Regions from separate parts of the Embleya sp. NPDC059237 genome, predicted to be linked through region 3. Evidence: riboswitches for the same ligand, from Rfam matches in the RefSeq annotation. Region 3 holds a riboswitch; each other region holds the start of a gene.
The links. Region 3 has a riboswitch for cyclic di-AMP ahead of ACFXKZ_RS09730 (transglycosylase family protein). Riboswitches for the same ligand answer to the same signal wherever they lie in the genome.

Region 1 (7,261 bases), on a different contig from region 3:
CGGTCCTGGACGTGGTGGTCGACCTGCGCGTGGGCTCGCCGACGTTCGGCACCTGGGAGGGCGTCCGGCTGGACGACACCGAGCGGCAGGCGGTGTACATCTCCGAGGGCCTGGGACACGGCTTCTGCGCGTTGACCGACGACGCGACGCTCAGCTACCTGTGCTCGGAGACCTACGCGCCCACGCGTGAGCACGCCGTGCACCCGCTCGACCCGGACCTGGCCATCGCCTGGCCGACGGTGGGCGCCGCGCAATTGTCCGAGCGGGATCTGGCCGCGCCCACGCTGGCCGAGGCCCTGCGCGACGGGTTGCTGCCCGACTACGAGCAATGCCGCCGATTCACCGAGTCGTTGGGCGAGGTTTCCCCGTAGTCGCCCTCCCGGTGGGAGCGCGCAGAGGTGGGCGTCGGGGCCCCGTCTAAACGTCTGGTGGGTGTCGTCGCGCGGCGATAGTGTCTGCGCGACGACGACCCGATGCCGCGGGGGGGGTACCCGGCCCGGATTCGTCGTTCCATCGTTGGTGATCCGACTCGACCACACCACGCGCGGAACTCGTGTCCCCGCCGGAAGTACCCGCGTGGAGATGTCGGATCACCCTCCTCGGGAGGACCTTTTTTGAAGATCCGCACGCTCCGCGGTTCCATGGCACTGCTGTCGGCGAGCGCGCTCGCCGGCGGCATGCTGGTGGCGCTGGTACCGACGTCCGCCCAGGCCGCGCTCAGCGGTGGGGACGGCGTCATCGCCGGCACCACGACATCCACGAATCACCTCGAGGCCCGTCGGGTCGACGGCACCTCGGTCGATCTCGGGCTCGGTGACGGCCTGTTCCCGTCGTACTCGCCCGACGGCAGTCACGTGACGTTCGTCCGAGGCGACCGGCTCCAGGTCGCCCGGGTCGGTGGGGCCCACCCGATCGAACTCACCGGGGCCTCCGTCCAGCAGGTCGTGATGCCTCGGTTCTCGCCCGACGGGCGCTACATCCACTTCACCGCGTCCCTCAACGGCTCCGCGCCCAAGGCGTATCGGGTGCTCTCGGACGGCAACGGCACCCCGGTGCCGGCGTTCGAGGGGCAAGCCTCCTGCGACCGCTACGTGTCGGCGAACTCGCAGTGGATGTACGTCTTCCAGCGCGGGTGCGGCACGGACACCTCGGTCTGGTCGTACAACGCGACGAACGGCGCGACCGCCAAGATCGCCGACGACGCGGGCGCTCCCGACATCTCACCCGACGGCAAGACGGTCGTCTTCGTCCGCGTCGTGGCCAACACGGGCCGGTTGTACAGCGTCGACACGACCGGTGGTCAGCCCAAGCAGCTCAGCGCCGACACCGACGCCTCCGTCTCGCTGCCCAGCTTCTCCCCGTCGGGTACCAGGATCGCCTACGGCAAGGGCAGCGACACCTGGGTGATGGACAAGAACGGCGACAACGCGAAGCGGGTCGCCGCGAACTTCTGGCAGGCCTCGTGGCAGCCCCTGCGCAAGGAGGGCGTCTATCGGGTCTGGGGCGACACCGCCCACGACACCGCGATCGCCAACTCGAAGTTCAAGTGGGCCTCGGTCGGCGACACCTCCTCGGGGCTGCGGCAGGCCGACTCGGCGGTCATCAGCCGGACGGACTACTTCTACGACGGCCTGTCCGGCGCTGCCCTCGCGGGCGCCAAGAACGGTCCGCTGCTGCTCGGCAGTTGGGGCGGACCGGGCAGTCTGTACGAGGAGCTGACGCGCACCCTGCGTCCCGGCTCCAACGTCTACATCCTCGGCGGGATCAACGCGCTGAGCACCAACTACGAGGACGATCTGCGGCAGTGGGGCTTCACGCCCAAGCGGCTTGCCGGTGCCACCATGTACGACACCGGGATCGCGATCGCCCGCGAGACCAACCCGGCCCCGAAGAACGTGTTCGTGGTCACCGGTGAGGACTACTACGACGGCCTCTCGGCGGGTGCCGCGGCCGGCGGCACCAAGGACAGCGTGGTCGTCTACAGCGCGGGCGACAACATGCCCGCCGTGACCGAGTCCTACCTGAACGCGATCAACCCCGCCACCACGAACGTGATCACCGTCGGCGGGCCGGCCGACCGCGCGCTGCTGTCGGCGAACCTGCCGTCCTGGCCGGACGGCGCGGAGTACTACGCGGTCGCCGGGAACACCGCGGCCGACACCGCGGCCAAGCTCGGCCGGTTCTGGTTCGCCGCCCCGCGCACCGTGGGTCTGGCCACCACCATGACCTGGCAGGACGCCCTCACCGGCGGCGCGATGATGGCCGGGCTCGGCCCCATCCTGCTCACCGACGAGGACAGCCTGGCTCCGGCCAGCTCCTGGTACCTCTACGACAACGGCGCCTCGCTCTCCTCCGTGGTCCTGGTCGGCGGCGAGTCGGCGCTCAACGCGCCGATCGTGGACCAGGCCGGCAACCAGATCGGGCTCCCCGGTCAGTACACCTACGTACCGATGTACAACGGCGTCGAGCCGCCCGCGGGCAAGGCGCTGCGCGCCGCGCCGGCGGACAAGCCCGGCAGCCCGGCCGTGAACGGCCCGGCGAGCGGCACCGGTCCGCAGGCCGGTTCGGACGTCGAGCGGCACACCAAGCGCTGACCGCACGACACCACGGCAACACCGCGACACACCGAGGGCCCTCGGCGGGACACGACATGTCCCGTCGGGGGCCCTCGGCCCGTCCCGGCGGCGGTGAGGCACGGGCGAAACGCCCCCGAAGCGGTCCATCCGGTTAGGGTCTCGACATGAAGTGGCTTGTCACCGGCGGTGCCGGATACATCGGAACGCATGTCGTACGCGGGCTCGTCGCGGCCGGGGACGAGGTCGTCGTGGTCGACGACCTCTCCTCCGGGGTCCGCGAGCTGGTGCCGGACACGATCCCGGTGGTGATCGGCTCCGTGCTGGACCGGGCGCTGCTCGACGAGCTGTTCGGCGCGCACATCTTCGACGGCGTGGTGCACATCGCGGGCAAGAAGCGGGTGCCCGAGTCGGTCGCGCGTCCCCTCTACTACTACGAGGAGAACGTGGAGGGTCTGCGCACGCTGCTCGCGGCGATGGTCGCGGCCGAGGTGCCCCGGATCGTGTTCTCCTCCAGCGCCGCCGTGTACGGCATGCCCGACGTGGACCTGGTCGACGAGGACACCCCGTGTCTGCCGATCAACCCGTACGGCGAGAGCAAGCTGGTCGGCGAGTGGCTGATCGCGGCCACCGCGCGGGCGCACGGGATCTCCTACGCCTGCCTGCGCTACTTCAACGTCGCGGGCGCCGGCGCGCCGGAGCTCGCGGACGCGGGTGTGTCCAACCTCGTGCCGATGGTGCTGGAGAAGTTGACGGCCGGCCGCGCACCGGTGATCTACGGGGACGACTACGACACCCCCGACGGCACCTGTGTGCGCGACTTCATCCACGTGGTGGACCTGGCCGAGGCGCACGTGGCCGCCGCCCGCCGGCTCGCCGCCGACCCGGACACCCGCCTGGTGCTCAACGTCGGCCGCGGTCGGGGCACCTCGGTCCGCGAGATGGTCGAACTCATCCGCGAGGTCACCGGTTTGCGCGAGTTCGCGCCCCAGACGCTGCCCCGGCGCGCCGGCGACCCGGCCCGGGTGGTCGCGAGCGCCGAGCGGATCGCGGCCGAACTGGGCTGGAAGGCTCGCCTGGACGTCTCCGACATGGTGGAGAGCGCGTGGACCGGGTGGCGGGCGCGGCGCGGGTGACGGGCGCGGGACGCGCCACGTGGTGAACGCCGGGCCGGCCGAACGTGTGCCGCGCGTCCTGTGCTCCCGAATCACCCCGAGTGCTTTCGTGTGCTCCGAACGCCTCGATGCGACGCCGGCCGGCGAGTCGGCGTCGCGGGGAGTGCGTGGGGTGAAGTGCGCCGGGATGAATCGGACTTGGGGCTTTTGTCCTGTGGGCCGAATCACTCCGGCTCCGAGTGCAGACGGGTGCGCCGATGGGTAATGGCGCGATTCCGGGCCCGAGACGCGCGATGCGCCTGTGACGAACGGGACTTCGGTGATCATTTTCGGGTGATCCATATGAGGCTCGATCAAGGTTCTCTGTCACCCGATCCGGCCGAATCCACCACGGAACGCCAACTACGGTCCTTTCCGTAAGGGATCATCTACATTGCGCTCAACCGCAAAACGGATAATCGGCTTCTATCCGACACAGACTTGTGATCTTCGGCGGGGCCTGCTTAGCGTTCGATCCGTCCGTATCCCACACGGACCCCGATCGCCGGTACGCCGAATCCTGTCGCCGGCCGTTCGGGAGGCTGACGAGCACCACACGACAGGAGCGGGGGAACCACAGGTGAACCGCCGCACACGGCACCGATCGAGACGGTCGGCGGCCGTGAACGGCTTGGGGTGAAGCCACGTTCTTCGGGACGTGGCCGGGCTATCGATCTCCGGCCCGAATCCGACAGCTCACCTCGTAGGCGTGGGAGAGGATCCAGCCATGCTGTCCGGAACCGGGCGTCATCGCCGTCGCAGCACCAGCAGGACCACGCGTCTGATCGCCGCGGCCGGCGTCGCCGGTGTCGGCGTCGCCATGCCGATCATCGGGGCGGGCACGGCTCAGGCCGCGTCCGTGAGCACCTGGGACAAGGTCGCCCAGTGCGAGAGCACGGGCAACTGGAAGATCAACACCGGTAATGGCTTCTACGGCGGCCTCCAGTTCACCCAGAGCACCTGGAACGAGTTCGGCGGCTCGCAGTACGCCGCCCGCGCCGACCAGGCGACCAAGAGCCAGCAGATCGCGATCGCCGAGAAGGTGCTCAAGAGCCAGGGCCCCGGCGCCTGGCCGGTCTGCTCCGTCAAGGCGGGCCTGACCCGCGGCGGTGCCGCTCCGGACCTCGACACGGGCTCGGCGGGTGGCAAGACCGCGCCGAAGACGGCCCCGAAGACGGAGAGCGCCAAGCCGGCGCCGAAGACCGAGACTGCCAAGCCGAAGATCGAGGTCAAGAGCGAGGCGCCGAAGACCGAGGCGCCCAAGGACGAGACTCCCAAGACCGAGGCGCCCAAGGCCGAGACGACCGCCAAGACGGACGCGGCCGGCGACTCCTACGTCGTGGTCGCCGGCGACACGCTGTCGCAGATCGCGAACGCCCGGAACGTGCCCGGCGGTTGGCCGAAGCTGTACGAGGCCAACAAGAGCGTGGTCGGCGAGAACCCGGACCTGATCTTCCCGGGCCAGCAGCTGAAGGTCGACGGCAAGGCCGCGCCGGCCGCCGAGACCAAGACCGAAACCAAGGACGAGCCCAAGGCCGAGGCGCCGAAGGCGGAGACGCCCAAGGCCGAGGCCAAGACCGAGGTCAAGCCGGCCGCCGCGCCGAAGACCACGGTCAAGACCGAGAGCACCAAGGCCGACTCCCCGGCCAAGGGCTCCGAGCAGGCCTCCGGTTCGTATGTCGCCCCGGTCTCCGGCGCCACCTTGACCGCGAGCTTCGGCTCGGGCGGGTCGCGCTGGTCCAGCGGCCACCACACCGGCCAGGACTTCGCCGTCTCGACCGGCACCACGGTGCGCGCGGTCACCTCCGGCACGGTCGTCTCGGCCGGCTGGGGCGGCGCGTACGGCAACGAGGTCGTGATCCGCCACGCGGACGGCAAGTACACCCAGTACGCGCACCTGTCCTCGATCTCGGTCAAGGCCGGGATGAAGGTGCAGACCGGCCAGAAGATCGCGCTCTCCGGCGCGACCGGCAACGTCACCGGCCCGCACCTGCACTTCGAGGTCCGCACCACGCCGAACTACGGCTCCGCGGTCAACCCGATGACGTGGCTGCGCAGCCACGGCGTGAACGTCTGATCCACCGCACTCCCGCGCCGAACGGCGGGCGTCCCCTTCGGGGGGCGCCCGCCGTTCGCGTGTGCGGGCCGCGCGGGCGCGGGGCGGGCGGCGGCGGGGGCAGGGGGACGCGCGGGGCGGGTGGATGGCAGTCCCGGGGCGTAGGACGACTCCGGCGCCGAGGTTCGGGTGCCGGGGGTTCAGGCGCGGGGGTTCGAGTGCCGGAGGTTCAGGCGCCGAGGTTCGGGTGCCGGGGGTTGGGGTGCCGGGGGTTGGGGTGCCGGGGGTTGGGGTGCCGGGGGTTCAGGGCAGGCGGGCCGTGTGAAGGGTGGCGGTCGGGTCGAGCCACAGGGCGAGCGGTCGGCCCGCGCCGTCGAGGGTGGTGGTCGGGCCGTTCGGGGTCGGGCGGTCGTCGAGCACGAGCGGCGTGGGGGTCGCGCCGAGCACCACCGGGCGGCCCTCGGCGTCCCGGGTCGAGGTGAGCAGCGTGCCGTCGGGGCGGGGCAGTTGCCACAGCGGCTCGTAGCCGGCCCCGGCCGTGCGCGTGGCCGTGGGCACCCACGTGTCGGGACCGGCCTCGGTCGTGCCCGCGATCTCCGCCGTCCCGGCCCGCCGGTAGCCGACCGTGACCCGGCCGTCGGCGCCCACCGACGCGGCGGGCGGCCCGACCGGGTGATCCGCCGCGATCGTGCGCGGCGAGCCGGGCCGGTCGCCGACCACGTCCCAGGCGCGGATGCCCTCGCGGGCCGTGCCGAACACGGTGACCCGGCCGTCGGGGCGGGTGACCGCGGTCGGGCCCTCGACGATCTCGGCGCCGCCGAGGTCGCGCCACGGCGACCACACCGTGCTCCCGGCGGGCAGGTACCGCGTGCCGATGCCCTTGGCCCGATCGCGCGCGAACAGGTGCAGCCCGCCCGCGCCGTCGGCTTGCACCACCGGTGGGCCCAGGCCCGTCGCGCCGCCGTCCGGGCCACCCAGGTCCTGCCAAGGGCCCAGGTCGCCGCCGGGCGCCGACTCGATCGCGGTGACGATCGCGAGCCGGTCCCGATCGGCCCGGTCCGCGCCGCCGATCCGCAGCGCGAACACCCGGATCCGCCCGTCCGCCGTGCGCACCACCGCCGGGGCCGGGGCGAGTTCGCCGTCGCCGGGGGCGCCGAGGTCGCGCGCGGCGGACCAGACGCCCGTGCCGTCCTCGGCCCAGCGGGTGATCCGGCCGCCGAGCACCGACCAGGCGCTCGATCGGCCGTCCGCGCCGAGCACGGGTCTGGGGCCCGGGTCGGGGAAGCGGTAGGTGGTGCTCTGCGGCCAGTTGCTGCGGGACGCGGTGTCGCGCACCTTGAGGTCGCCGCAGTCCGCCCGGCCCGGGCAGTGGTGCTCGCGGTCGGTCCAGCCGTAGACCCGGGTGATCGCGTCCTTGCGCTCGCGGGCGGCCGGTTCCAGGTTGTGCGGCCAACGCTCGTTGTAGTAGCCGCGATACG
Region 2 (7,261 bases), on a different contig from region 3:
ATCTGCAGCCGGCTGGTCAGCGGCAGCGCCCCCGGCCGCAGGGTGTCCCCGGCCTGTTCGCCGGCCAGTGACACGGGCAGTTCGAGCAGCGCGAGCGGGTTGCCCCGGGCCTCGGCGAGCACGCGGTGGCGGACGGCGGGACTCAGATCCTCCGCGTGGGTGTCCAGGAGCGCGCCCGCCTGCTCGGGCGGCAGCGGGGGCAGGTGCAGTTCGGGCAGGCCGGGGACGGGGAAGGCGTCGCGGTCGTCGCGCGCGGCGAGGATCAGCGCGATGCCCTCCGCGTACAGCCGCCGGGCGGCGAACACCAGTGCGTCGGCGGAGGCGCGGTCCAGCCATTGTGCGTCGTCGACGACGCACAGGAGCGGCCCGTCGCCGGCGTATTCGGAGAGCAGGGACAACACCGCGAGGCCGACGAACATCGGCTCCGAGCGTTCGCCGACCGCCAGGCCGAAGGCGGCTTCGAGGGCCTGGCGCTGCGGGTCGGGGAGCCGGTCGAGGCCGCCGAGCGCGGGGCGGAGCAGCAGGCTGAGCCCGGCGTACGGAAGTTCGGCCTCGTATTCGACGCCGGTGCCGCGGATCACCCGCAGGTCGGTGTCGGCGACCACCCGATCGAGGAGGGCGGTCTTGCCGATCCCGGGCTCGCCGCGGAGCACGAGCACGCCGCTGCGGCCCTCCTCGGCCGCGGCGAGCAGCTCCTTGATCGTGCCCAGCTCGGCGTCTCGTCCGTACAACATGCCGATGCGTCCCCCATGTCCGCCCGCTCCGTGGCCGGTCCGTCCGTCCGGGTGTGTGGTCGTCGATACCGGTACGGACCTACCGACTCCTGCGCGCCAAAGTACCTATGCGCGACCGATTCCCGTCGGTTCGGGGCTCCGTAGGTTCATGGGCAACGGAGCTCGCCGGAACCGCCGGAAGCCCGGAACACCCCACGAAGGACGGTCGCCATGACCACGAACATCGACTACACCGCCCTGGCCGAGCGCTACATCGCCGTGTGGAACGAGACCGACCCGGCCGCCCGGCGCAAGCTGGTCGAGGGGCTGTACACCGAGGACGCCGGGTACGTCGACCCGCTGGTGTCGGCCTTCGGGCACGACGCGATCGACGCGACGCTCGGCGCGGTGCAGAGCCAGTTCCCGAACCTGGTCTTCACCCTGGGCGGGGCCGTCGACGGGCACCACGACCTGGCGCGTTTCACGTGGAACCTCGGCCCGGCGGGCGCGGAGGCCATCGTGGTCGGCTTCGACGTGATCCACATCGCCGAGGACGGCCGGATCGCGCGGGTCAGTGGCTTCCTGGACAAGGTGCCGGCGGGGTTGTGAGTCGCCGCGTCGGACTCGGGGCCGGGCGACGGTAGCTCGGCCCCGCGGGTCTTCGTCTCTTCTTTCTTGCACGCCCTTTTCTTTTACGTCCTCTTCTTTGGAAGGAACCACCCATGTCCGCCACCACGACGGCCATCGTTCCCGACGCCGCGACATCGACGCCCCGGCAGTCGTGGGGCGCGCTGCTGGTCCTGCTCGCCGGGATCTTCATCACCACGCTGGACTTCTTCATCGTCAACGTCGCGATCCCCGCCACGCAGGAGGACCTGCACGCCACGCCGGCCGCGATCCAATGGGTGGTGGCGGGCTTCGGCCTCGCGGTTGCCGCCGGGCTGATCACCGCCGGTCGACTGGGCGACATCTACGGCAGACGGCGGATGTTCGCGATCGGCCTGGCCCTGTTCACCATCGCATCGGCCGGCTGCGGGCTGGCCGGGAACGCGGAGACGCTGATCGCGGCCCGGGTGGTGCAGGGCGCGGCGGCGGCGCTGCTGATGCCGCAGGTGCTGGGCATCGTCAATGTGCTCTACGTGGGCGAGCAGCGGGTCAAGGCGTTCACCGCGTACGGGCTGGCGATGGGCTTCGCGGGGGTGTTCGGTCAGCTGATCGGGGGCGCGCTGATCCAGGCCGATGTGTTCGGGCTCGACTGGCGCAGCATCTACTGGATCAACGTCCCGGTCGGGCTGGTCGCGCTGGTGCTGGTCCCGAGGGTGATTCCGGAGACGCGCGGCGGGGGCGGCACCCGGCTCGACCCGGTCGGCACCGTACTGGTCACGCTCGGCCTGGTCGCCGTGGTGTTGCCGTTGGTCCAGGGCCGGGAGCAGGGCTGGCCGCTGTGGACCTGGTTGTCGCTCGGCGTCGCCCCGCTGCTGCTCGGCGCGTTCACGCTGTACCAGCGCCGGCTCGCCGGGAACGCCGGCGCGCCGCTGGTGGATCCGGTGTTGTTCCGGGAGCGGCCGTTCTCGGTGGGCATCACGACGGCGCTGGTGTACGGGTTGGTGAACGCGGCGTTCTTCCTGATCCTGGCGCTGTACCTACAGCTGGGCCACGGGATGTCGGCGCTGGACTCGGGGCTGCTGTTCATCGCGCTCGGGGTCGGGTACTTCCTGTCCTCGGCGGTCTCGGGGCGGATCGCGGCGGGGCTGGGCCGGCAGGTGCTGGCGCTCGGCGCGCTGGTGCAGGGCGCGGGGCAGGTGGCGCTCGTGGAGACGGTGTCGAACACGCACGAGACGTTGTGGCTGATCCCGGGGCTCGCGCTGACCGGGTTCGGGATGGGGCTGGTGATGGGCCCGATGGCGGCGACGGTACTGGCCGGTATCGGGGCGCGGCATGCCGGTTCGGCGGCGGGCCTGCTGTCCACGGCGCAGCAGGTGGGCGGGGCGCTGGGGGTGGCCCTGGTGGGCATCGTCTTCTACGACACGCTGGGCGACGCGCCGACGGCGGACACCTTCGGGGACGCGTTCGTGAACGGGCTTTGGCTGCTGACGGCCTTCTGCGCGGTGGTCGCGGCGCTGGTGCAGCTGCTGCCGGGGCGGCGAGCGGGCTCGGGTGTGGTGGGTGAGGCGGTAGGCAGGTCGGAGGTGTTGGTCTGAGCTTCCCGGACCGAGGCTCCGGGCGGAAGACGAGCGGCGGGGGGGCCCCCCGGGGGCCCCCCCCCCCGCCGGGCCCCCCCCCCCCGCCCCCCCCCCCCCCCGGGGGGGGGCCCCCCCCGGGGGGGGGGGGCCCCCGGGGGGCCCCCCCCCCCGCTTCGGCGCATCCAGTGAAGGCCACGACCTCGAATCGTGTGGCGCAACGCGGCGTGGAGTCGGATGTACAAAATGTGTACGTACCCAGGGAGGCACAGAATCCGTCCTGGGGACCCGCAGGCCGTTGACCAGGGTTGGAGAGGGTGGAAGCGGTGGGCCGTCAGGGGATCGAACCCTGAACCCGCGGATTAAAAGTCCGCTGCTCTGCCAATTGAGCTAACGGCCCCGTCGGGCGTCCGGCGGTGATCCGCTTTTTGCCCACCGGCAGAGTACCGGTATCGGATCGAACATGCTGCGAGTATCCCCGGACACGCCGTGACCTGCGGGGATGTGGACTCGTACGGGCGGGAGCATGGGGCGCCGCGAAACGGTCGGAGTGTGCAAAATGGACGCACATGGCTGCCGTTCACCCTCCCGTCGGGCCCTCGGCGATGGCCATACCGTTACCGTCCGTGGTCGGTCCGGTCGGTCCGGTCGGTCCGGTCGGTCCCGTCGGTCCCGTCGGTCCCGTCGATCGGCCGGCGGACTCGCCGCCGTTCGACGACACGATCCGGGTCCCTACGCGTCGAGTAGGGCGCGCATTGTTTCGGCTGCCCGGGCGGCTGCGTCGGCACAACAATTGTTGAACAACACGTGTATCCGGTCGACGGTTTGGGCCAGCATGCGCACTCGGGGCACCCACTCGGCCAGTTCCGCGCTCGTATATGTGTGGCGGAACCGTTCTTCCTTCGACCCACTCCCCCAGGCCCGGTTGCGGCCGTGGAAGCGAACCACCGCCAGTTCGGGCGTGGTGGCCACGGCAACCGGGGGGATGGACGTGGGCAGCGACTGCACCGTGTCGACCGCCACCGCGGCGACTTCGAGGCGTTCGAGGAGAGCCGTCGTCGCGGCGCGATGTTCGTCCTGCCACCAGAGCGGATGCCGGAACTCGACGGCGAGCGGCCACCCTTGCGCCCGCTCGACGCAGTCGTGGAGGAAACGTGTGGCAGCCGGACCGGGCGCCAAGGACGGCGGGAACTGAAAGAGCAATGTGCCGAGACGTCCTGCCTCGCGCAACGGCAGCAGCGCCCCGCTGAACCGTTGCCAGACCTCGTCCGACAGACGATCGTCGACAGCGCCCGGGCGCACCCGTGGCGGCAGCAGCGACCGCAACTCCGCCAGCAACGAACCCGGCCTGGTGGGATGCCCGGTGAGCAGCGAGAACGCCTTGACGTCGAAGGTGAATCCGGCAGGCGTACGTTCCACCCACAGCAGGCTGTTGCGGGTGCTGGGCAACGCGTAGTAGGTCGCGTCCACCTCGACCACCGGGAACTGCCGGGCGTAGTGCCGAAGTCGGTGTTCCGCGTCCCGGCATTCGGCCGGATACCAACCACTGGAGACCAAGGCGGAGTCGGTCCACGAGCACGTGCCCACCGATATACGATCCATGGCCCACACGCCTACCCCGGTTCCCGGAACCTTCCGCACGGCACGGCAAGGCAAGGCAAGGCAACCCGAGATACCGCGTGCCCCGAGGCACCGGCAGCGCCGACAACGACGATCGGTCCGGGAGGGGTGCTCGCCCCCTCCCGGACCGATCGTCGGTGTAGCGCGGTCGGGTGGGTCTAGCCCGGTCGGACGGCCGCGTAGAACGGCATCGAGTCCAAGGGGGCCTCGGTCACGTTCTTGCCGGGGCGGGGGGCGTGGATGATCTTGCCGTTGCCGATGTACATGCCCACGTGCGAGTTGTCCGAGAAGTAGAACACCAGGTCGCCCGGCTTGAGCGCGTCCTTGGAGATCCGCGGGCCGTCGTTGACCTGGGTCCACGTGGTGCGGCTGAGCGAGACGTTGGCGGCTCGCCACGAGGCCTGGGTCAGGCCCGAGCAGTCGTACGAGTCGGGGCCCACGCCTCGCGGCGCGTACGGCTTGCCGATCTGGGCCCGCGCGAACGCGATCGCGGCCGCCGCCCGGCCGGACACGGGGACGTCCTTGCCCGTCGTCGGCGGCGGGTCCGTCTTGTCGCGCGAGCTGCGGTCGGTCTCGGTGCGCGAACCCGCGTCGTTCTTGTGCTCGTTCGAGTCGAGGACTTCCTTCTGCTGCTGCGCGGTGAGCGTGTTCAGCAGGCGCTGTGCCTCGGTGAGCTTGTTCTGGATCTCGCCCTTGTGCCGGTTCAGCTCGGTGCGCAGCTTCTCCAGTTCCGCGAGCTGCGAGGAGGCCTCGGTGCGGTCCTGCTGGAGAACTCGGGCCTGCGCCGCGATCTGCTTCAGCTTCGCGGCCTGCTGGCCGTCGAGCTGGGACAACATCTGCGACTTCTGCAGGTATCCCTCGGGGTCGCCGCTGAGCGCGAGCGAGAGCGAGGGCGGCAGACCACCGCTGCGGTACTGATTGGCCGCCAGGACACCGATCTGGTCGCGCAGCGTGTTGAGCGCGGCCTGTTCCTCGGTGATCCGGGCCTGGGTCTGGTTCGCGGTGCCCTGCTGCTTGGTGATCTGCTCGTCGACGCCGTTGGCGGCTTCGGTGGCCTTGATCGCCTCGCTGTGCAGCTGGTTGACGCGGTCCTTGGTCTGCTGGAACGACTGCGCGGGGTCCGCGCTCGCGGTGCCGGCGAAGGTCATCACACCGGTCATCGTCGCGGCGGCCGTGACCACGGTCGCGGCGGTACGCACGGCGGTGCGGGGCTTGGGCTTGCGGTGCTGCCCGGATCGACGCTGGGACGCCACTGGCGGCGGTCTCCTTCCTCGGCCGCCTACCGGGTTAGCTGACGGGTTCGGGCGGAAGAAGGCGCCCTACGGTGCCGGAGCACCGATTCACCCCAGGGACTGTGAAGGGTCCCCGGTTCCGGCTTCGTGTCGCGGCGACCGCGGTTGCCCACCGTCACCGAAACCCGTCACCGAATTCGGCGGAGGCGAACGTGTCGACCGGGTGGCCGACGTGGAGCCGCTCGCCTATCGCAGAACGATAGTCACAGGCGTGTCACGACCCTCACTCCGGGTCTCTGCATTGCCAAAACTTTACCAAGAGTTCCGTTTCACCCGTCGTCGTATCACAGGAAAAGCACTCGGAATCCCGAAAGTCGATCTTGGGCCGATTTGGCAACGATTGATGGCAAGGATCTGCCGTCCGACCTCCGCAAACGTCGCCGCACCCGCGAAATGGGCCGCCTACGGGGCTACCACGCGCCAGGCTCCGCTGTTTCGCCCGGCTTGCCTGTCCTTTTCGAACCGGGCATTCGCGAGGCCCGGCCGATCCGAGGCGAATACGCGACATCGAGCGACATCGAACAGGTGTGGGCAGACCCCGAACCCGGATTCGAAAATCGACCCCCGGTCCGGCGCCGCGCCCACTACCCCGACACCGACCGCCCCGCCGCCGCCACCGCCAGATCGCCTTCCGCTCCCACTCGCGCGTCGTACTCCGCCCGCGCCTCGGCGATGCGTTCCTGATGTTCCTCGGTCCAGGTGACCAGCGAGCGGATCGTGGTGTGCAGCGTGGTCCCCATCGGGGTGAGCGCGTAGTCCACCCGAGGCGGCACGACCGGATACACCGTGCGGCGCACCAGGCCGTCGCGTTCGAGCTGGCGCAGCGTCACGGTGAGCATGCGCTGGCTGATCCCGTCGATCTCCCGCCGCAACTCGGTGAAGCGCAACGTACGGCTCTCCAGGATCGCGATCACCAGAAGCGACCACTTGTCGGCGACCCGGTCGAGGATCTGCCGGACCTCGCACCCCTCGCGCACGTCCCACTGAAGGGCGTCGTAGTCCTCCTGGTTACTCGGGCAGGGGGTCGGTTCCTTCGAAGTGCCTTCTTCCATGGAAGTCGATGCTGCCGAAGGATGGGGTCGGTTACAAGAGGGAACCGGGTTCGTCCGAAGAACCGACCCCCGGTGCCCCGATCCCACCGCAATCCCACCCACCCGCGTCCCGAGGGGCTGTCGCATGTCCACATCCACGTCCGCACCCGGCAGCGCCACCGAATCCGCCCCCGAATCCGCCGCCGGCGACACCCCCGCCGGCCGCATGAGCCCCCGCGCCTGGGGCATGCTGCTCGTCCTCTGCGGCGCGATCTTCCTCGAGGGCATCGACATCGCGATGCTCAACGTCGCGCTGCCCACCATCCGCGAGGACCTTGGCATGTCCACCGGTGGCGTGAGCTGGGTGATGAGCGCGTACGTGCTCGCCTACGCCGGCTTCATGCTCCTCGGTGGCCGCACCGCCG
Region 3 (7,261 bases):
GAGGTGCGCTGGATGACGGCGTTCGATACCACCGAGGCGGACATCGAGGCCTTCGCGACCGCGCTCGCCGAGGAGTTGGGCGCGCGCTAGCCGAACGGGCGCACGGCGGTGGGCGGGTCGGGGCGGGTACCCCGGCCCGCCTTCGCGTAGTGCCGGGGCTTTGTCGCATCGACCTCGAAGTGGTGCCGGTTTCCGGCCGGTTGCGGACTTCTTTCGGGGCGCACGGGTCGGCGAGGGCTCGTTCACATCGGGTGCCGAATCGGCGGCGGCAGGTGCTACAGTCACCGACCCAGGTGATCGGAGCGCGCCGTCGTGGACCTGCGAAAGCCCTATCTCGCCGAGCACTTCGCGCCTGTCGCCGACGAGATCGACCGGCGCGACCTGAAGGTTCGGGGCATGCTTCCGCCGGAGCTGAACGGTCGCTACATCCGCAACGGGCACAACCCGCGACCCGGTGACGTGCCGTCGCACTGGTTCCGGGGCAGCGGCATGCTGCACGGCATCCGGCTGCGGGCCGGCCGGGCCGAGTGGTACCGCAACCGGTGGGTGCGCACCCCCGCGTGGAACGGCGCGCCGTATGTGCGCGCGGACGGCAGCGTCGACCTGACCGCGAGCATCGCCGGCACGCACATCGTCGAACACGCCGGTCGGCTGCTCGCGCTCCAGGAGGCCAACCTCCCGTTCGAGGTGACCCGCGAGTTGGACACGGTCGGCCCGTACGACTTCGCCGGCGGGCTGACCACCGCGATGACCGCGCATCCCAAAACCGATCCGGGCACCGGCGAACTGCACTTCTTCGGCTACTCGCCGACCCCGCCGTATCTGACGTACCACGTCGCGTCGCCCCGAGGGCGGATCATCCGCAGCGAGGTGATCTGCGGCGCGGGACCCTCGCTGATGCACGACTTCGGGCTGACGCGACGCCATGTGGTCTGGCTCGACCTGCCGGTGGTGTTCAACCCGGCCGAGTCCTCCGGTGTGCCCTACCGCTGGAGCGAGTCCTACGCGCCCCGGATCGGCGTGATGCCGCGCACCGGCCCGGCCGTGCCGACCTGGTTCGAGGTGTCTCCGGGGATGGTGCTGCATGTGGCCAACGCGTACGAGGACGCGCGCGGTCGGATCGTGCTGGAGGCACCGAGGTTCGATCGGGCCGCGTGGGAGACGAGTTGGCGGTGGTGGGTGGGTGCGCCCGGCTACCCCGAATCACCCGTGGTCGGCGCGATCTCGCACCGATGGATCCTGGACCCGGCCTCGGGCGTCGCGGGCGAGCAGGCACTGGACTCGCTGGTCGTCGAGTTCCCCACGATCGACGCCCGCGCGGTGGGCCGGCCGCACCGATTCGGCTACGCGTCGGCCTTTCCCGGGGCGGGGCTGCGCGAGTACGCGATCGTCAAGTACGACCGGGTGAGCGGGGAGCGGTGGATCGCCGGGCAGGGGCGCGACCGTATGCCCGGCGAGGCGGTGTTCGTGCCGGCCGAGGGCGGCACCGCCGAGGACGACGGCTACCTGCTCACCGTGATCAGTGATCTGGCCCGGAATGCCTCGGAGTTGCTGGTACTGGACGCGCGCAGGATCACCGCGCAGCCGATCGCGGCCGTCGAATTGCCGCGCCGGGTGCCGGCCGGGATCCACGGTTCGTGGATCCCCGACCCCGACGGATCGGTTGCCGACGGCTGAACCCGATCACGGTGATCTCCGTGCTCTACAGTCCGAGCAGCGTGCTCGGGTGGGCCGGGCACCGGGTGGGGTGGGAGTGCGATTCGGGTGGGTGCGACCAGGCTGCTTGCGGTTCTGCTGTTCGTCGGCACGACGGCGTTGGGCATCGTGCTGTACTTCGTCGAGGACACGTCACTGGCGGATCTGCTCTCGCTCGGGGCGGGGGCGGTGTGTCTGTTCTGGCTGATCCTGGTGCTCACCGCGCCGTGGAACCTGTACTTCCGGGCCCAGCGGGTGATCACGGAGATCGCGATCAGCCGGGAGCGGGGCCTGGCCGTACCGGAGGGGCGTGACGTCGAGGCCCGGCGGATCGCCCGCCGACTGCTCTACGGCGCGATCGGCGCACACGTGCTCTCCGCCGCCGTGATCGCGCTGATCACCTGGATCTCCGGTGGCGTGGTGGGCTACTGGTTCGCCGGGTTCTACCTGCTCAGCACCCTGTTTCGACCCGGTCAGGCGTATGCGGAGCACCTGTCCCAGCGGCTGCGCACCATGCTGCGCGAGGTGACCCACCCCCGCGACGACGTGCTCGCGGTCAGCCAGGACGTCACGGCGCTCAAGGCCAAGGTCGAGGCCCTGGAGACCCGCACCAAGGAGTTGCTGGAGAGCATCGAGCAGCTCAAGGAGACGACGGTCTTCGGGGCGGCCGACACCACCAAGCGCTTCCAGGAGGCGGACCGCAAGGTGGACGCCCTCGGCCGCCGCTTCGAGGACACCATCAGCCAGTTGACGGACAACCAGGAAGTCATCTCCGGCATCAAGGCGTTCCTGCGGCTTTTGCGCACCGAGCAGAGCTGACCGGGCCGTTCGGCCTACTCGCGTCCGGTGCTCACCGCCAACGCCATCTCGCGCATGTCCGGATCGGGATGGGCGCGTGCAACGGCCCGGCCGGGCCTGGTCGAACGCGCGTGGGCCCCGCCGAATGTCTCGGCGGGGCCCACGTGGTGAGGGTATGGATCAGACGGCGAGCTTGGTGCCCACGGCGATCACGTTCGGGTTGTCGCCGAGGACGCCGGCGTTGGCCGTGTGCAGGGCCTTGTAGCCGCCCTTGACACCGAACTTGGCCGCGATCGCGGACAGCGTGTCACCGGACTTGACGGTGTAGGTGCCGGAGCCCGACGCCCGCTCGGTCGCGGCCGACTTCGGCGCGTCCTGCTTGGCAACATCCTGCTTGGGCTGCACGTTGAGCTTCGGCGCATTGCCGGTCGCGGGCTTGGCCTCGGACGTCGGCGCGGCCTTCGGCTCGACCGCGGACTTGGTCTTGCCGGTGGTCGAGGACTCGGCCGTGGCGTTGGCGTCGCCGCCCTTGCCCAGACCGGCCTTCACGGAGCAGACCGGCCAGGCGCCGGGGCCCTGGCTCGCCAGGACCCGCTCGGCGACGGCGATCTGCTGCGCCTTGGAGGCCTGCGCCGCGCTGGCCGCGTACTGGCTGCCGCCGAACGCGTTCCAGGTGCTCGGGGTGAACTGCAGACCGCCGGAGAAGCCGTTGCCCGTGTTGATGCTCCAGTTTCCGGTGCTCTCGCACTGGGCGACCGCGTCCCAGGTGGACGAAGTCGCGGCGTTCGCGCTGCCCGCCATGCCCACGAGGGGAAGGACGAGACCCGCACCGGCGGCGACGGCGATGCCGGCGCGACGGCCACGAGAGAGCGAACGAACCGGAGCGGTGATGGCACGGAAGGTCATTGATTACCTCGTCGGGCGCCTACGAAGTTAGCTGTCGGGTTCGGACGATTGGCCCGGCCTCGCCTGTCACAGGCATGGCTTCACCCCAGGCATCGGCAGTGCCGATGTCGGCTCACTTGGTTCCCCCGCTCCTGCCGCCAGTCGATATCGACTGCTTCCCTCGGACGGCGGCAGGATTCGGCGTACCGCCCGGGGAGTCCGCTTGTGCGAACAACCACGAAGCTACGCACCGGTTCGCCGGGTTGGCAAACATTTCGGATGGTTTGTGACGTCCCCCATAGGGAGGAATAACACCTATTTGCCCGATTTGTCGCCGTCTTTGCAGGTCACGGCTCCGGCGTACACGGTGCGCGGCCGCGTGGTCACGCGTGCTTCAGCGACGGGCTATTCCGTCGCGGGCAGCTCTACCGGAACCACTACCCGCTCCTCGTCCCAGAGGAACGTCGCGCCGCCGGTCGCGAAATTGGGCACATCGGCCACCGTGGCCCGCCCCTCGGGCGAATCCAGCACCGCCTCGAGTTCCGCGCGCGAGGGCGCGTACAGCGCGACCACCAGGTAATAGGGCGGCTTCGCACCGGACGGATCCGGTTCGCACTTGCCGATGGTCCAGCCGGTCAGTCCCGGCATGGTGCGGGCCAGCGGGACGTGCTTGTCCCAGTAATAGGAGTCGAACGCCGCCGGGTCTTCAGGGTGGCCGTAGAGCACGGTCAACTTGTACATGCCGGGTCCTCACGCTCGTGGTTGTCGGACGGACGGACGTGCGCGTGCGCCACGCATCTGCTGCCGGGCGCGTTGGTTACGGATGTGCCGGAGTGTCGCCCGCCGTGGCGGTGCCCCCACTCGGGGTGATGCTCTTGAACGCCCGCGCCTGCTCGGTGATGGCCACCTCGGTCGGCAGGCGCTCCATGCTGGAGGCGCCGAAGAAGCCGACCACGCCGGTGGTGTGGGCCAAGACGTACGCCGCGTCCTCGGGTTCGGCGATCGGCCCGCCGTGGCACAGCACCAGCACGTCGGGGTTGACCTCCGCCGCCGCGTCGCGCATCTCCTGCACCCGCTCCACCGCCTGGTCGAGGGTGACCGCGGTGGTCGCGCCGATGCTGCCCTTGGTGGTCAGCCCCAGGTGCGGGACCAGCACGTCGGCGCCGGCCGCCGCCATCGCGCGGGCCTGCTCGGGATCGAAGACGTACGGCGCCGTGAGCAGGCCGCGCTCCGCCGCCAGCCGGATCATCTCCACCTCCAGGTCGTAGCCCATCCCGGTCTCCTCCAGGTTCTGCCGGAAGACACCGTCGAACAGGCCGACCGTCGGGAAGTTCTGCACTCCCGCGAAGCCCATGGCCGCGAGTCGGTCCAGGAAGTGCGGCATGATCCGGAACGGATCGGTGCCGCACACCCCCGCGAGGACCGGGGTACTGCGCACCACCGGCAGCACCTCGCCCGCCATCTCCACCACGATCGCGTTGGCGTCGCCGTACGGCAGCAGTCCCGCCAACGAACCCCGGCCGGCCATGCGATAGCGGCCCGAGTTGTAGATGATGATCAGGTCCACACCCCCGGCCTCGGCGCACTTGGCGGACAATCCGGTGCCCGCGCCTGCGCCGATCACGACGCCGCCCTGCTCGACCGTCGTGCGCAGTCGGCCCCGCGCCTCGCGTCCGTTCATCTCAGTCCACGTGTCCCTTCGTGATCAATTCGTGCAATCGATCCGCCGCCGCCTTGGCGAACGCCGGATCGTTGATGTCCGTCGCGACCTCGCGCACCTCGACGGCGGTCCCGTCGAGGCCGGCGCGCAGCGCGTCGAACAACGCCGTATCGGCGTCGGAATCGTAGAAGGGTCCGCCCTCGACGTCGATCGCGGAGACTCCGCGCAGCGGCAGGTACAGCGCGGTGGGCCCGGTCGCGTCGATCAGTTTGGCCGCGATCCGCCGTCCCAGTTCGGCGTTTTCGGCCGGTGTGGTGCGCATCAGTGTCACGGTCGGGTTGTGCACGTACAACAGCCGGTCCTCGAAACGCGGCGGAACGGTGTCGCGGGGGCCGAAGTTGACCATGTCCAGCGCGCCCACGCTGACCACCTGCGGCAATCCCATCCGCCCGGCCGCGGTCAGCCGCTGCGGGCCCGCGCTGAGCACCCCGCCGACCAGGTCGTCGGCCAGCTCGGTGGTGGTCAGATCGAGGACCCCGGCCAGGAAGCCGCCCTCGGCCAGGTTCTCCATCGACCGGCCGCCGGCCCCGGTGGCGTGGAACACCAGTACCTCGTAGCCCAGTTCGTTGAGCCGCTCGCGCGCCGCGTCCACCGCCGGGGTGGTCACGCCGAACTGGGTCGCGGCCACCAGCGGTCGGCCCTCGCCGGTCACCCCGGCGACCGCCGCGCGGTCCTCGGCGTAGCCGCCGGCCATGCCCGCGATCGCGTCCGCCGCGTTGCCCAGGATGCGTTCGGAGAGCCGGTTGATCCCGGCGATGTCCACGACGCTGTACATCATCGTCACGTCCACCGCGCCGACGTACGGCGACACGTCGCCCGCCGCCATCGTGGACACCAGCAGCTTGGGCACGCCCACCGGCAGCGCGCGCATCGCGTGGGACGCGATCGCCGAGCCGCCCGAGCCGCCCATCGCGAGCACCCCGTCCACCCGTCCCTGCTCGAAGAGTTCGCGCAGAATCGAGGCCGCGCCCTCGGCCATCGCGGTGGTCGCCGCGCCCCGGTCGGCGCGGGTGCGCAGGTCCTCCAGATCGGTGCCCGCCGCGGCGGCGACCTCGCCCGCCTGTACATCGGCCTGGGCCAGCGAGTCGCCCAGGACGCCGACGTTCATCAGCAGGACCTCGGCTCCTCTGGCCCGCAGCCGGTAGGCCAGCCACGCGTATTCGGACCCCTTGGTGTCCAGCGTTCCGATCAGTACGACGGTGGGCATCGGTGCCTCCGGTGGTGTCGGTACGGCTTGCCGGGTTGACGCTTCGGCGGCGAACGGCCGCGCACAGTAACCCAACCGGATGATCATGGCAATGCAAAGCACCGTGCGATAGGACGGGTGGCGAGTCGCGGATTTCGCGCACGTGAAAGGGGTGTCGATGGCGGAGGAACCGGACGCACGGGTCGCAATCGTCGCGGGAGCCGGAGCGGGCATCGGGCGCGCGTCGGCATTGGCGCTGGCCCGCGACGGCGCGGACCTGGTGCTGGCCGCCCGCCGCCCCGAACCGCTGCGCGAACTCGCGGACGAGATCCGGGAGCTGACGGGCCGTCGGGTGCTCGCGGTGCCGACCGATCTGGCCGACCATGGCGCCTGCCGCGCGCTGGTGGACACCGCGGCCCGGGAATCGGGCCGGGTGGACGTGGTGGTGAACGTGGCGACGTACAACCCGTCGGGACGCCTGGAGGAGTTGGACCCGGACGAGTTCCGGCGCGCGTTCGAGATCAACGTGCTGGGTGTACTGGCCGTCTCCCGCGCCGCGTTGCCCCATCTGCGCGCGGTCGGCGGCGGCTCGATCGTGCAGATCTCCTCGGAGGCGCCGCGCGCGAAGCTCGTCGGGCTGGGCGCGTACGCGGCGACCAAGGCCGCGATGGAGGTGGCCTCCGGGGTGTTGGCCAAGGAGGTCGGGCCGGACGGCATCCGGGTCAACGTGGTCGTCGCGGGCTACACCGAGAACGCCAAACTCGCCGGGTACATCGCCGACATCGCCGCGCGCCGGGCGGTGCCCGAGAGCGAGGTACGGGCCGAGCTGACCCGGTCCTCGGCGCTGCGCCGGATCACCCGGCCCGAGGACATCGCCGACGCGGTCGCCTTCCTGGCCTCCGACCGGGCCCGGGCAATCACCGGCACGGTCGTCCCGGTCACGTCGGGGGTCTCCTTCGGCTGACCCGGCCGGCACG
Region 4 (7,261 bases), on a different contig from region 3:
TCCCGGGCTTCCCCGGCCAGACCACCTCGCCCGGCGCCCGAATGCCGCTGCTCACCGAGGTGTTCGACCTGGTCAACCGGCGGCACGCACGCGGCGTGAAGCTCAACGTGGAGACCAAGGTCGAGGCGGGCGCGCCGAACGAGACGGCGCCGCGCGAGCAGTTCGTGCAGACGGTGGCCCGCGAGGTGCGCCGGGCCGGGCTGTTGCGCCAGGTCACCATCCAAAGCTTCGACTGGGGCTCGCTGATGAGGATGCGTCAGGTCGAACCCCGGCTGCCGCTGGTTGCGTTGACCAACTACGACTTCCTCCAGGTCGGCAAGCCCGGCGCCTCGCCCTGGCTGGGCGGCCTGGACATCGACGACTTCGGCGGCGACCCGCTGCGGGCGATCAAGTCGTTCGGCGCGACGTCGTTCTCGCCGGTGCACGGCTTTCCGCAGGACGGCAAGGTGGGCGACCCGAACTACCGTCCCTACGTGACCCGGGCGATGGTCGAGGAGGCACACCGACTGGGCATCAAGGTGGTGCCGTGGACCATCGACGACCCGGCGACCATGGCGAAGTTGATGGACGACGGCGTGGACGGGCTGATCACCGATTACCCCGACCGGTTGCGGGAGCTGATGGCGGCGCGAGGGCTGCCGCTGCCGAAGCGCTATCTCGCGCGGGGCTGACGCGGGGGAAGCGCTGCCGGGTGCGCGGTGGGCGTGGCGGATGGTGCTCGCTCGGGCGGGCGGTGCCCGCTCCGGCGGACAGTGCGCACTCGGCCGGACCCGCCCGCGCGGTGGGCATGGAACAGGGCCGGGCCCGTCGACGCGTGGTCGACGGGCCCGGCCCTGGAACTTCCCGGTTGTGCTCGGATCAGAGGTTGACGCCGTGCGCGCGCAGGTAGGTGACGGGGTTGATGCCGCTGCCGTAGTTCGGGGTGGTGCGGATCTCGAAGTGCAGGTGCGGACCGGTCACGTTGCCGGTCGCGCCCGAGAGGCCGATCTGCTGGCCGGTGCTCACCGTCTGGCCGGCGCGGACGCCGATGCTGGACAGGTGGGCGTACTGCGAGTACTTGCCGTCCGCGTGCTTGATGACGACCTCGTTGCCGTAGGCGCCACCGTTGCCGGCGCTGACCACGGTGCCCGAGGTGATGGCCTTGACGGAGGTGCCGGTGCCGACCACGAAGTCCTGGCCGGTGTGGCTGCCGCTGGACCACATGGAGCCACCGGTGCCGAACGCGGTGCCCAGGGCACCGTTCACCGGGGCGACGTAGCCCGAGGAGTTGACGGCGGTGCTGCCGGCCTTGGCCGAGGAGTCCTTGGCCACGACGGGGGCCTTCTCCTTGGTCACGGGCTTCGGGGCGACCTTGACCGACACGGAGGGCTGGGCCTCGGTCTTGGTCTCGACCTTGGCCTCGGCCTTCGGCGCGACCTCGGTCTTCGTGGCGGCCGCGGCCTTGCCGGAGAGCGAGAGCTTCTGGCCGACCAGGATCAGGTTCGGGTTGCCGCCGATGACGGACTTGTTGTCGGCGTACAGCTTGTGCCAGCCGCCCTCGACGTCCTTGGCCGCGGCGATCTTGGACAGGGTGTCGCCCTTGACCACGGAGTAGGTGGTGGTCGTGGCCTTGGTTTCGGCGGCCGGGACGACCTCGATCTTCGGGGCCTTCGGGGCCGGCGCGGACTCGACCGGCTTCTCGGCGACCTTGGGGGCGACCTTGACGGTGGCCTTGGTCGAGCCCGACTTGGCGTTGGGGGAGACGGCCGGAGCGGCGCCGCCACGGGTCAGGCCCGCGGGGCCCGAGGTGTTCGGCCACGCGCCGGGGCCCTGTACGGCGAGGACCTTCTCCGCGATGGCGATCTGCTGGTCCTTGGTGGCCAGGTCCGCACGCGGGGCGTACTGCTGACCGCCGAACTCGTTCCAGGTGCTCTGCGTGAACTGCAGGCCACCGTAGAAACCGTTGCCGGTGTTGATGTGCCAGTTGCCCGAGCTCTCGCCCATGGCGACCTTGTCCCAGACGGAGACCGGGGCGGCGGTGGCGGAGGTGGCGAAGCCGGTGATCAGCGGGGCGGCGACGATGGCGCCGGCCATGCCGAGGGTGAGCGCGAGGCGCGCGTTCTTGGGCTTGCGGGCAGGGGTGATGAACGACTGCACGAAGATTTTCCTTCTCCCACGCCTACGAAGTGAGCTGTCGGATTCGGGCTGGAGAGTCTCGCCCGGCCGGCGTCGACTCCTCGGGTATCGAGGAGGCGGGCACGGCTTCACCCCAAGCCGTCGTTATCGGATGTCCGCGACATGCGGACGCCCGGGACGGCATTCCACTTGGTTCCCCCGCTCCTGCCTTTCGGGTTTCGTACCGTGGCCTCTCCGGCGGCAGGATTCGGCGAACCGGGAGACACATTCCGCCGAACACCGGACCGGTGCGGCGAAGCACCAAGCTACGCATACACCCGACTCGGATCCAAACATCACGTTTCGCCGAAACCGAAGATTCGGGTCGGAAGGGTGGAATTACGGGACCGAAAGTCCCGAAGCGTCCACGCATTGTGTCCGGGACCTTCAGCGGGGAGTGAGGTCGGAATTGCGGGGAGTGAGAATCGTGAAAATTCGGTTCACGGTGCGTGCGAGTTCCTGACAATCGGTGCGCGGGATGTGACGTGCGCCACGGGATTTGTCGGAAACGACGGTCTCGGGATGGTGGAAAACGGGTCGAAACGGCGCCCGACCTGCCCATTTGTGGGATGCGGCGAGGGTGAAGGTGCGCGTGTGGCGGTGTCGGCGCCGGCCGGGTGGCGCCGTTCGAACCGGGTGGCGTGGCGGCGACTCTCTGTCCGATCCGCCATGAATTGGGTGATTTGCTCGTATACGAACTGCGGATGTTCGTGTCGGGCGGCGCCCGCCGGGCTCCTCACCCACTGAGCGTCGGCCGACGACCGATTCGGGCAGCGGCTGTCCCGCACCGGCGGCCCGATCCGCAGGCGCGGGTGCGGTCAGGGGTACGACCACGAACCGGGCCGGCCGGATGACGAAGCCGCGGCGTCGGTGGGGCCCGGGACCGTGCCGGTCCGGGCAGGAAGTGAACACGAGGGACGCGGCCATCTCACGCGGTCCCCGGCGATGTTCCGACGACTGGGAATGCGAGCCGGCGCGGACCGCGTGCAGGGCCTCGTCGAGGCCGCGGCGAAGGCGGGGAGCGACGCGTCGGTCCGAGAACCGCGCCTCACGGGCTGACGAGCCCCTGGAGCACCTGGAACGCGACGGCGACGACCAGCGCGTTGTAGAAGTAGGCGATGACGGTGTGAACGAGCACGATCCGCTGCATTCGCACACCGGGTCGGGTTCGGCGTATGCGGCTCCCCCCGTGTGGAGCCGCATACGCCGAACCCGGCCCGAGACGCCGGTGTCGGGTCCGTCGTGGTCAGGGCGTCCGGGCGCCGCCGTGGGGTGTGGTGAGGAATTCGGCGAGGTGTACCGCGCGTACGCGCGACTTGCGGCGCCGCAGGCCGGTGCGGAGTTGGCGCAGGCAGCCCGGGTTGACCGCGACCACGACGTCGGCGCCACTGGCCTCGATCGCGTCCAGCTTGCGGTCAAGGATGCGGCGGGATTCGATCGGGCGCAGGAGGGAGTAGGTGCCGGCCGCGCCGCAGCAGTCGCCGGCGCCCGGGGTTTCCACGAAGTCGGCCACTGCGGAAAGGACTTCGCGCGGTTCGCGCCAGACGCCGAGGCCGTTGCGCAGGTGGCAGGAGTCCTGGAGGGTGACCCTGACCCGGCGGCCGGCCACCCGGCGTTCGGGGAGGGCCGAGACGTCGACCACCTCGGACAATTCGGCGACCCGGTCGCGGCCGATGACGTCGGCCAGGTGCGCGGCGCATCCGCCGGAGGTGGTGACGATCCGGCCGGGGAGTCGTTCGCCGAGGCGGCGGGCGAGGGCACGGCCCTTGGTCGATTCGCCGTTGTGCGCGTGCAGCGCTCCGCAGCAGCCCTGGTCGTCGGGCACCTTCAGGCCGGGCAGGAGGGTGCGGGCCGCGCGGGAGACCTTCGGGAACATGGCGCGTTCGAAGCAGCCGAGCATGAGGGAGGCACCGGTGCCGGCGGGTGGCGTGGGTTGTGCGGGCTGTGCGGGCCGAGTGGGTGGTTTCGGGCTCCGGGGTGTGGCCGGACGGGTTGCCCTGTCGGGGCTGCTGCGCCCGGCCGGCAGGACGAAGCGGCCCCAGCCCATCGCGCGGACCACCGGCGGCAGGCTCACCACGATCGTCAACAGCCGGGCCAGTGGCGGTCGGTGTTTGCCCCGCCACTGGTGCTCGCGCCACTGTTCCAACAAGGAGCCGTACGGGACGCCCGCCGGGCAGACCGGTTCGCAGGCGCGGCAGCCCAGACACGCGGAGGACTGTTCCAGCAGGCTCGGGTCGTCGGCGTCCAGGCGGCCGGTCTCCAGCGCGCGCATCAGGTTGATCCGGCCGCGCGGCGACGAAGCCTCGTCGCCGGTGGCGGCGTAGGTCGGACACGCGGGCAGGCAGAAGCCGCAGGAGATGCAGCGGGAGAGTTCCTCGGGGTCGAACACACCGGTCATGAGCCGAGCTTTCCGGGATTGAGGATGCGGGCGGGATCGAAGGCGGTCTTGATCCGGCTGAGCAATTGCAGCTGTTCGTCGCCGAGTTGGGCGCGCAGGTGCGGCAACTTGGCGGCGCCTACCCCGTGTTCGCCGGTGATCGTGCCGCCGAGTTCGATCGCGGTGCGGAAGATGTCGTCGAAGGCGGCGTGCGCGCGCTCGATCGATTCGGTGTCGTTCGGGTCGGCCACCACGCAGGTGGGGTGGAGGTTGCCGTCGCCGGCGTGGCCGAAGGTGGCGATGGTGACGGTGTGCCCGGCCGCGATGGCGTCGATCCGGTCGACCATCTCGGCGATCCTGGGGCGCGGCACGGTGGCGTCCTCGAGGATGGTCAGCGCGCCGAGTCGGGACAGCGCGGGCAGCGAACATCGGCGAGCGGTCAGCAGTGCCTCGGCGCCGGCCACGTCCTCGGCCAGGGTCCATTCCGTGGCGCCGGCCGCGTCGCACAACTCGGCCATGCGGTTCAGGTCGCGGCGGACCGCGTCGGACGTACCGTCGTCGCCGAACAGGAGCAGCGCCCCGGCGTCCCGACGCAGGCCGAGGTCGGCGAAGTCCTCGACCGCGTTGACGCAGCTCCGGTCCAGGAATTCCAGGGTGGCCGGGACGATGCCGGCGGAGAGGATGTCGGCGACCGCGCGGCCGGCGTGGGACAGGTCGGGGAAGTAGGCGATCCCGGTGCCTGTGTCGGCGGGGGCGGGCAGCAGGGCCATGGTGATCTCGGTGATCACGGCGAGGGTGCCCTCGGAGCCGGTGAGCAGGCGGGTCAGGTCGTAGCCGGCCACGTCCTTCCAGAGCCGGCCGCCGGTGCGGATCACCTCGCCGGTGGGCAGTACCGCTTCCAGGCCGAGTACGTAGTTGCGGGTGACGCCGTACTTGAGGCCGCGCAGTCCGCCCGCGCAGGTGGCCACGTTGCCGCCGACGGTGGAGACCGTGCGGCTGCCCGGGTCGGGCGGGAAGAGCAGGCCGTGCGCGGTCGCGGCGTCGGCCAGGGCGGCGGTGGTCACGCCGGGTTCGACCACGGCGAGCAGTTCGTCGGGGCTGATCTCGCGGATGCGGTTCATGCGTGTGGTGACCAGGACGATGCCGCCGTTCAGGGCCACGGTGGCCGCGCACAGGTTGGAGCCGGCGCCCCGGGGGACGACCGGCACGCGGTGCTCGGTCGCCAGGCGCAGTACGGCGGCGACCTCGGCGGTGTCGGCCGGGAAGACCACGGCGTCCGGGAGCCGGTCGAACAGGGGGGTGGCGTCGCGGGCGTACGGCACGAGGTCGCCGGTGGTGTGGCGGACGTGTTCGGCGCCGACGATCGCGCTCAGGCGGTCGATCAGGTCCATGGACAGGGGCATGTTCCGTGGGTCTCCCTCGGGCGGGTGGCCGTCGCGATGGTGTGGGTTCGCGGCCGACGGCGGTGGTCGCGTCGGCAGTGTGGGTCCGGCGCGTCGGCCTGCGGCCCATTCGTTCTCAAACGCCGCACGGGCTGAGATGTGCTGCGGATCTGGCTGAGATGGTTGCGGACCGGATGGGGCTGGGGTCCGGGCCGGGGTGAACTGCGGTTCGGGGTGGGGTGGTTGCGATTTCGACACGGCTGGGACGCGGGCCGAATGGAGGTGGGTGGGGGCCTGGTCGGTGCTACATGACTGCCAATTGGCCGCCGTCTATGACCAGTTCGGTGCCGTGGATGAAGGCTGCGTCCTCCGAGGCCAGGAACGCGTAGGCGGCGGCTACGTCTTCGGGGCGGCCGGCGCGGGCCAGGGGGATTCGGGTGGTGATGTAGGTGGATTCGAAGTCGGGGTCTGTCATTGCGCCTGCGATCGAGGCGTTGAGTGGTGTACGGATGTATCCGGGGCACAGGGTGTTCACCCGGATCCCGTACCGGCCCAGTTCCACCGCCATCGTCTTGCCGAGCAGGAGGACACCTCCTTTGGAGGCGTTGTAGTGCGCGTAGTCCTCCTCACCCGCGATCCCGTTCGTGGACGACATGTTGACGATCACCCCACCGCCGCCGCGTTCGACCATGTGCCGGCCGACCGCCTGGCCGACCAGGAACATGCCGCGCAGGTTGACCGCGAGCATGCGGTCGAAATGTTCGGGGGTGATCTCCAGGAAGGGTTCGCGCCAGGCGATGCCGGCGTTGTTCGCGAGTACGTCGATGCCGCCGAGTTCGCGGACGGCGGCCTCGACGAGGGCGGTCGCGTCCGGCTCGTGGCTGACGTCGACGGCGAAGCCGGTGACCTCGCCGAGCGGGCGCAGTTCCGCGACGGCCTCGTCCACCTCGGCCGGATCCAGGCCGCCCACCAGGACGCGGCACCCCTCTTCGAGGAAGCGCCGGGCGGCCGCGAGGCCGATGCCGCTGCTGCCGCCGCTGACGAGTATCCGCTTGCCGATGAGCCCGCGCATCGCTTCTCCTCCGTGACCGGTCGACGAGCCGGGACGTTATCAGCGATGCGCGGTACGGTCTATCATTCCATCAGACGGAATGCCATCCCATTTATGCTTCGTTCCCTAGGGGGGCCCTTGACCGGCAACAGCGATTCGCCCGTGATCAGCGTGGATCGAGCACTGCGGATCCTGATGCGTATGGGCGAAATGCCCCGAGGTATCGCCTTGGAGGAGCTTGCGAGTGATCTGGACATCCCGAAGAGCACCCTCCACCGGTTGCTCGGGGCGCTCAAG

Region 1: another riboswitch for cyclic di-AMP. It lies ahead of ACFXKZ_RS39855 (transglycosylase family protein); the one in region 3 lies ahead of ACFXKZ_RS09730 (transglycosylase family protein).
Region 2: another riboswitch for cyclic di-AMP. It lies ahead of ACFXKZ_RS26575 (NlpC/P60 family protein); the one in region 3 lies ahead of ACFXKZ_RS09730 (transglycosylase family protein).
Region 4: another riboswitch for cyclic di-AMP. It lies ahead of ACFXKZ_RS27325 (transglycosylase family protein); the one in region 3 lies ahead of ACFXKZ_RS09730 (transglycosylase family protein).

The regions. Positions count from the first base shown of each region.
Region 1 covers NZ_JBHZAE010000018.1:30,523-37,783, reverse strand. The annotation lists gene rfbC (dTDP-4-dehydrorhamnose 3,5-epimerase) at 1-371, shown strand, start outside; gene ACFXKZ_RS39865 (cell wall-binding repeat-containing protein) at 642-2,594, shown strand; gene galE (UDP-glucose 4-epimerase GalE) at 2,741-3,709, shown strand; cyclic di-AMP (ydaO/yuaA leader) riboswitch at 4,229-4,450, shown strand; gene ACFXKZ_RS39855 (transglycosylase family protein) at 4,455-5,804, shown strand; gene ACFXKZ_RS39850 (PIG-L family deacetylase) at 6,087-7,261, opposite strand, start outside.
Region 2 covers NZ_JBHZAE010000008.1:385,142-392,402, forward strand. The annotation lists gene ACFXKZ_RS26550 (ATP-binding protein) at 1-734, opposite strand, end outside; gene ACFXKZ_RS26555 (nuclear transport factor 2 family protein) at 945-1,322, shown strand; gene ACFXKZ_RS26560 (MFS transporter) at 1,436-2,914, shown strand; tRNA gene ACFXKZ_RS26565 (tRNA-Lys) at 3,221-3,293, opposite strand; gene ACFXKZ_RS26570 (DUF72 domain-containing protein) at 3,626-4,495, opposite strand; gene ACFXKZ_RS26575 (NlpC/P60 family protein) at 4,672-5,766, opposite strand; cyclic di-AMP (ydaO/yuaA leader) riboswitch at 5,775-5,913, opposite strand; gene ACFXKZ_RS26580 (winged helix-turn-helix transcriptional regulator) at 6,390-6,857, opposite strand; gene ACFXKZ_RS26585 (MFS transporter) at 7,063-7,261, shown strand, end outside.
Region 3 covers NZ_JBHZAE010000002.1:672,556-679,816, forward strand. The annotation lists gene ACFXKZ_RS09715 (threonine aldolase family protein) at 1-90, shown strand, start outside; gene ACFXKZ_RS09720 (carotenoid oxygenase family protein) at 313-1,677, shown strand; gene ACFXKZ_RS09725 (hypothetical protein) at 1,765-2,514, shown strand; gene ACFXKZ_RS09730 (transglycosylase family protein) at 2,674-3,399, opposite strand; cyclic di-AMP (ydaO/yuaA leader) riboswitch at 3,400-3,587, opposite strand; gene ACFXKZ_RS09735 (EthD family reductase) at 3,784-4,119, opposite strand; gene ACFXKZ_RS09740 (phosphoenolpyruvate hydrolase family protein) at 4,196-5,059, opposite strand; gene ACFXKZ_RS09745 (Tm-1-like ATP-binding domain-containing protein) at 5,061-6,305, opposite strand; gene ACFXKZ_RS09750 (SDR family NAD(P)-dependent oxidoreductase) at 6,463-7,248, shown strand.
Region 4 covers NZ_JBHZAE010000009.1:143,047-150,307, forward strand. The annotation lists gene ACFXKZ_RS27320 (glycerophosphodiester phosphodiesterase family protein) at 1-671, shown strand, start outside; gene ACFXKZ_RS27325 (transglycosylase family protein) at 859-2,073, opposite strand; cyclic di-AMP (ydaO/yuaA leader) riboswitch at 2,141-2,378, opposite strand; gene ACFXKZ_RS27330 ((Fe-S)-binding protein) at 3,401-4,552, opposite strand; gene ACFXKZ_RS27335 (FAD-binding oxidoreductase) at 4,549-5,934, opposite strand; gene ACFXKZ_RS27340 (SDR family NAD(P)-dependent oxidoreductase) at 6,218-6,985, opposite strand; gene ACFXKZ_RS27345 (IclR family transcriptional regulator) at 7,103-7,261, shown strand, end outside.